DNA from 3 places in the Paenibacillus sp. FSL W7-1332 genome. Region 2 is predicted to be linked to each of the others. Evidence: riboswitches for the same ligand, from Rfam matches in the RefSeq annotation. Region 2 holds a riboswitch; each other region holds the start of a gene.

Evidence for each region. Region 2 has a riboswitch for thiamine pyrophosphate ahead of MKX98_RS22540 (Ykof family thiamine-binding protein). Riboswitches for the same ligand answer to the same signal wherever they lie in the genome.
Region 1: it holds a riboswitch for thiamine pyrophosphate, as region 2 does, so the genes downstream of both, MKX98_RS28490 (ECF transporter S component) here and MKX98_RS22540 (Ykof family thiamine-binding protein) in region 2, are expected to answer to the same signal.
Region 3: it holds a riboswitch for thiamine pyrophosphate, as region 2 does, so the genes downstream of both, MKX98_RS03135 (ABC transporter substrate-binding protein) here and MKX98_RS22540 (Ykof family thiamine-binding protein) in region 2, are expected to answer to the same signal.

Annotation. Positions count from the first base shown of each region.
Region 1 is NZ_CP150209.1:6,279,610-6,281,873, forward strand. It holds gene MKX98_RS28485 (ABC transporter ATP-binding protein) at 1-103, opposite strand, end outside; gene MKX98_RS28490 (ECF transporter S component) at 96-725, opposite strand; TPP riboswitch at 816-928, opposite strand; gene asd (archaetidylserine decarboxylase) at 1,093-1,896, shown strand; gene MKX98_RS28500 (SDR family oxidoreductase) at 1,972-2,264, opposite strand, start outside.
Region 2 is NZ_CP150209.1:5,017,705-5,019,968, forward strand. It holds gene MKX98_RS22535 (nitroreductase family protein) at 71-673, shown strand; TPP riboswitch at 859-961, shown strand; gene MKX98_RS22540 (Ykof family thiamine-binding protein) at 1,045-1,650, shown strand; gene MKX98_RS22545 (YjcZ family sporulation protein) at 1,723-1,821, opposite strand; gene MKX98_RS22550 (nucleotidyltransferase domain-containing protein) at 1,939-2,264, opposite strand, start outside.
Region 3 is NZ_CP150209.1:735,471-737,734, forward strand. It holds gene MKX98_RS03135 (ABC transporter substrate-binding protein) at 1-984, opposite strand, end outside; TPP riboswitch at 1,099-1,210, opposite strand; gene MKX98_RS03140 (VOC family protein) at 1,382-1,765, opposite strand; gene MKX98_RS03145 (GGDEF domain-containing protein) at 1,998-2,264, shown strand, end outside.

The DNA.
Region 1 (2,264 bases), 1.3 Mb from region 2:
CCTCGCCCGGATACTTCAGACGCAATCCCTCCACATACACGGCCGGTTCCGAAACCATCTCAGCGGACTGAGCCGGAACCAGGCTAACCGTGGCATTAGACATGGCGCGGATCATCCAGTGCTTCGTAATCCTTCTTCGACGCAGGACGCAGCAGGGATGTGACGCCCGTGCGGTCCAAGGCTTTGGCCAGCAAGAGCATGAGCAGGCCTGCAATGACGGCACCGCTGAGTACCCGCATACCGTATTTGGCCAGGAACATCCACGTCTGCAGGTCATCGGTATAGCTGTAATAGAAGTCCATGATCATCGATCCGATGGCTGCGCCTGCTCCGGCAATCGCCAGCGTCCACGCCGAGGTGCTCCGATAACGGAACGCCGCGAATACCAATTCTGCCCCAAGTCCTTGAATGAGGCCATACAGCAGCAGAGTCAATCCCCAGCCGCTGCCAAACAGCACTTCCACGTGGGCAGCCGCCACTTCCGCAATGATGGCCACTCCCGGCTTACGGATTAGCAAGTAAGCAAGCGTGGCTGCAGCGAACCACATTCCGTATAACAACTCATCCGCTTCAAAGAACAGCGGTTTTAACAGATTGTAAACCGAACCCCAGAAGTGATAAATGACGCCAAGCACCAGCGATACCAACACCGTCACCAAAATATCGCTTAACCGCAGCCCTTTTCGGGGCTGAACCCCCAACTTCTCTTGCACAGATGTTCCCATAACCACACATTCCCCTCTCCACCTCTATTTTTGTATAAACACAACAAAAAACCGTCTGGAAAACGCGCAGACGGAAAAATAGGCCCTATGTAGGCAGGGTCGGATATTCTCTACGCTGGCATTACCCAGTTCAGATTAACGGTCAACAGCGGATAACAGCTGCAATCTCAGCCTGATTCACTCAAGCCCCCGTATTCCCTATTCGGTTTCATGTTAATCTTAAAATACACATTCGTTCTCCAATTAGCAAGAACCTTTTTTCAAAAATGGCTATTTATTGATTTCCAGCTCATTCTATGTCAATATCAGAGTGATTGGCTTTTCCACCAACGTTTATTGCTGACACCTATGCACAAAGGAGAATGACATGGCTAAACAATTGCTGCGTCTGATGACTGAGCTGTCCTCCCGCAAGTGGCTGTCCCGAATCATGGGGCATTGTTCCCACAGCCGGCTGAGCCGTCATCTAATACCTGCATTCATACGAATTTATCAAATCCCGGCGCATGAAGCGGAGAAAGAAATCCACGAATACCGCTCACTGAACGAATTCTTTTCCCGCCGGTTAAAAATAGGCCTGCGCGCCATAGACGACACCGCCGATGCCATGGTAAGCCCCGTCGATGCCACGATTTCGGCGATGTGCGCCGTTAATGCCGGCACCATTCTGAGCGTCAAGGGACAGGATTATACCCTGAGCGAGCTGCTCGCCAAATCACCGAGAATGGAAAACTACATCAACGGTTATGCATTTGTATTGTATTTAAGCCCAACCGACTATCATCGCATTCATTCCCCGGTAACCGGTGTTCAGGCGGAAAGCGAGCATTTGAAGGGACGCGTTTACCCCGTGAACGATTTTGCGATGACCCATATCCGGCATGTGCTCAGCCGTAATGAGCGCCTCATTACCTATATTGCGCATGAGTTCGGCGAAGTTGCCGTCGTGAAGGTCGGAGCCATGAACGTGAGCAGCATCCGTTATGCTGACGAGAACGTGAAGAAATACGAGATCGGCGATGAACTCGCGTACTTTGAATTCGGCTCTACCGTCGTGCTTCTGACAGAGAACGGCACGTTTACTCCGCGCGGTGACCTGGAACCCGGCTCCAAGGTGAAGATGGGAGAGCTGCTTGGTTTGCTACACCCGTCCCCAACCAGAAAAGGGTAACGCCATTCACCTTAACAAGCTTCACCAAGCATCGCATGACAAGTTAAGGCCATGAATCATTCGCTGCATGAATGATTAACGCCTGTCCAGCATCCGATAAACGATCCGCTGAAACAGCCGATCCGGCAGCACGCCCTTGATCCATGCGGTCAGCCGCGTACCTCGGGGCAGCGTATAGCGGAACCTCGGTTTGGACATGGACGCAATGTTTGCCACAAGCCTGGCTACCTCCTGCGGATCCCCGCTTCCCCTGGCTGTCCGCTCGGAATAGTCCAGCACGCCCTTCAGCAGACCGCTGTAGGGTGATCCTTCCTTTACCGTAAGCTCCCCAAAACTTTTATTCCAGATCGGCGTGCCATAGGCACCGG
Region 2 (2,264 bases):
TTTGCTTGTAGTAAGGGACATCTTCTAATCAGGCGTATGCAAATTCGATTACACCAGGAGGTTTTTTTCAATGTCTAAAGATTTTTCAGCTGCACTCAAAAATCGCCGTTCTTATTACGGGATTAGCAAAGAATCCGTTATCTCGGACGAGCGTATTCAGGAAATCGTAAACGAAGCGGTTAAATATACTCCGTCTTCTTTCAACTCCCAAAGTGCACGCGTCGTTGTATTGCTTGGCGAACAGCACGATAAACTGTGGAACATCACGGAAGGCATCCTGAAGGAAGTTGTTGGCGATGAAGAAGCATTCAAATCCACTGCCGACAAAATGGCTTCATTCCGCGCTGGTTACGGTACGGTACTGTTCTTCGAGGACAATAACGTCATTGCCGGGCTGCAACAAAGCTTTGCCGCTTATGCCGACAATTTCCCGGTTTGGTCCAACCAATCCAACGGCATGCTGCAATTTGTAGTATGGACATCCCTTGAAGCAGAAGGTCTGGGCGCATCCCTGCAGCACTACAACCCGCTGATCGACGAAAAAGTAAAAGCCGAATGGAACGTCCCGGAAAGCTGGAAGCTAATTGCTCAAATGCCTTTCGGTAAGCCGGTTGCTGAACCAGGCGAAAAAGAATTTGCACCGCTTGAAGATCGCGTGAAAGTATATAACTAATCAAACAGATGAAAAAAGCCGCCTCCCTAAGTTCCTGCAAATGGGACAGGCGGTTTTTTTTATAATGGGCAAAGATTGAAAAACCGATGGCAAAACGATACAATTACACAGGTAAGAACCCTCGAACTTCTACGGTAACATGAAGCTCCGGGGCAAATCTTGCGGTAACCAACTACATAAGATGTTGGCTGTACTAGGGGTGCCATGTGCTGAGAGACGGCGGGCTGCCGTTAACCCTTATCACCCGATCTAGGTCATACTAGCGTGGGGAAGTGTAGCATTTATGTTTATTTCTTTTCGTAGGCATAACTGCACCTTCTTCATGGGGTGCGGTTTTTTTGCGTGGACTTATATAATGGGGAGGAAATGAAATGAATGAGCTTATTTGCGGAACCAGCCGGATCGTCGGATGCCGGTTCTCGGTATTTCCCATGACAGACCGGTTTGTGGAGGTCATCCTGGGCGCGCTGCAATCTGTGGATGCGGGAAAGGTGTGGATTCAGACAGACGATGTGAGCACTTGTATTCGTGGACGTGCAGAGCATGTCTTTGATGTTACAAGAGCGATATTCGCCCATGCTGCGGCGAGTGGCGTGCACACTGTTTTTAATGGCACTTATTCCATTGGCTGCCCCGGAGATACGGACGCCGATGTATATATGACTGAGGATTCAACCCGCTTGAACAACGACATCGGAGAACATGCCGATATGGAGACTGCCTGCCAATTCGCTCTTTACCCCATGGGTACGGACAACTACATGGATGTCATCTACGGTGAAGTAAATCGTGCGAAGGCAGCCGGTACGTTCGCCGGAAGCGTTCATTACGCCAGCCGGTTGGACGGTTCCTTATCCCGGGTGTTCGGGTCTCTTGAAGAGGCGTTTTTGCATGCGATCCAATCCGACAGCAGCCATCTGGTCATGACTGCAGTGGTGTCCGCTCACAGCCCCTCGGTTAAAGCCGCATCGAATTGAGTTCGATTGAGGCAGACAAAAGCCCGGCATGCGCCGGGCTTTTCTGTCACTACTGCCAAGAATCTTGACGGTTTAAACCCAAGCACTCAAGATGATTACGAGCAGGATAAAGAGAACCAAAATAATTCCTACTGAATTGCCATATTCACCGCCGCCATATACTCCGCTCATGAAGATCCCCTCCTGGATTTAAAGTATGCCGTGATGTAATCACACTATTATAGTATTTCCTGCGCCTTGCTAGCGTCACGGCTAATGTACCTCTCTTTATCTATTGGCATCGATATTTTATTCCTCATAACCGATGAGAAGTTTCCCTCCGTACGGACGGAGCATTTCCTCGGTAAATGCCATTAGAACAGAAGGATCATCTTGGCGATACATCGCCGCGAGCGCTGTTTCCAATCGCTCTCCTAAAATTGTGTCAAAGCGGTTAAACAGGCGGAACAGCGTTTTCCCTTCACCCGTCCACTCCCGGTTCACCCTAAGTACAAAATCACAGAGAATCGCGGCTATTTTGTGCACCGTAAACCATTTTTCACCATCGCTTCGGGGACTCTTCAAGTCCAGCATGTACTCGGTTAGCACATAACGGTAGTCGTTAATATCGGTTA
Region 3 (2,264 bases), 3.2 Mb from region 2:
AAGTTCCTTCTCCAGCAGCTTACGCTCAAACATCCAGTCTGCATATCCCGACCATACTTCGGCTTTCTGTTCGCCCCAGCGGGATGCATCATCCTGATAACGGGGGCTCAACCATTTCTGGCTGGCGAGAACCAGTTCGGCATCCAGGTCAGGAACCGCCTTCGTAAGCAGAGCTGCGGCATCTTCAGGATGTTGAATCGCATAGTCGTATCCTTTTGAAGTCGCCCGCATGAACGCTTTGATAAGCTCGGGGTCCTCCTGGATCAGCTTCTCGTTCGTCACGATCACTGGTGTGTAATAATCAAGCTGCTCGGAGTAGTCCTTCACATAAATCATGTCAAGCGGTTCATTGCGAAGCTCGGCTTCAATCCCCGTCCAAGCATAGAAGATCCAGGCAAAATCAATGTCGCGTTTGACGGCCGTAAAATAATCGGCATCGCCCATATTGACCATATTCACCTTGCTGACATCGGCGCCATCGATCTCCATGATGGATTTCATGACGGCCTCCTCCACAGGCGAGCCCCAGCCGCCATAGGATTTTCCTTCAAAATCGCCTGCCTTCACGATGCCTTTGTCCTTGGGGGCGGCAAAGCCGGACGTATTATGCTGAATGATCGCTGCAATGGAAACGAGCGGCAAGCCTTGGGTTCTGGCCAGCGTTACGCCTTCCTGATAACTGATGCCAAACGGCACGTTTCCGGATGCGACCAGCGTATCCGTTCCGCCTGCTCCCGGCTGGACGATCTGGACATTAAGCCCTTCTTCCTCATAATACCCAAGCTCCTTCGCTGCATACAGGCCGGTGTGATTCGTATTGGCGGACCAATCGAGCATCAGCTGCACGTCACGGAGTTTCCCGGAAGTCTGACTGCCTTCACCTTCGGCACCTGTCTTTTTGTTCTGTCCGTTTGTACCGCATCCGGATGCGACCATCAGCAGGACGCAAGCGAGAAGCAGCGGAATCCATCTTCCCTTCTTCATCGTTTCTTCTCTCCTTTAAGTTCTCTTTCTATTACCTCGCAACTCCACAAAAAAAACGCCCTGATGATATCAGGACGCATGACGGCGTAAGTGTATACCACGGCAAATAAATAGCTGCCGCAAACATGGGCTTCCTACGCTGGCATTACCCAGATCAGGTGTAAGGGTCAGTATCATATCGGATACACTCTCAGCCGGCTATATCCCAGCTCCCCCGGTATTTATGAAGTTTTGATCATTACATCCGCTATTATAGTCCTAACACACCAGACCTGTCTAGTTCGAAGGAGCGCGAACGAGGCAGGTCTTTGCTCAGAACACTTGCCATGGGAAGGATTAATTAATCCTATGAACCTTTCACGGAATAAAGGATTTGAATAAGGCTTCTATATTGAGGTTAGCGCTGGAAGAACTCAATCCATTCCCCTTCGGGACCATGCACGAAGAAATAACGGAAACCATTCGGGAGCGTCACGATCTCCTCGTCCAAGTGAGGAACGTCAAGTCCTTGAACCCGGGCATATTCCTCTTCAATGTTATCCGTGCTGACTGCAAAATGATGAACGGTGCCCTCCGCTGGCAGCGTGTCGCTGTATCCCTGAATAAGCTCGACTTCCGTCTCGTTGCTGCCGTTAAATCCGAGGAACGCCAGCTGGATGACGCCATTCGTATGGGTCAGGCGATCCTTTAGTTCTAGTCCGACTACGGATGTATAGAAGGCGATTGTAGCTTCTAGGTCCCGGACAACAATACCAACATGATCTAATCGTTTCTGTGACATGGTTCAACACCCTTTCCGATCCATATGAGATATGACTGAAATATTATCACATAATCCCTATACGTCAAGTGGGAGTTGTGTTCATGCAGGGCTGATACAGATGATTTTTCTTTCATTTCCTCATCTTTACTTTTGGGTGGGTAAAAAGTATCATGAGAAATAGAAAGATTAATTCAAAAGACCTAACATATGAAAGTGATCCAGCTTACCCTTTGGCCGAGGAGGAATGCTTATGAGTCCAACTCCAGCAGATCATCTGTGGATTCGACTCGCCATGATATATGCATTCATTCAGATCATGATTGCTCTGTGGATGCCTGAGGCTTTATCGCTTCAGCGTGTTCTAGTCATTATTCCTCCTGCAGCCGCCTCCGTTTATTTAATGCGGATTAGTCGGCGTTATGAGGTTCATCTTCGCAGGTTTTGGCTTATTGTGAGTCTCGGATTAATGGGGGATGCAGCGGCACGAATCATTCACGCTTGTTATGTTTGGTTTGAA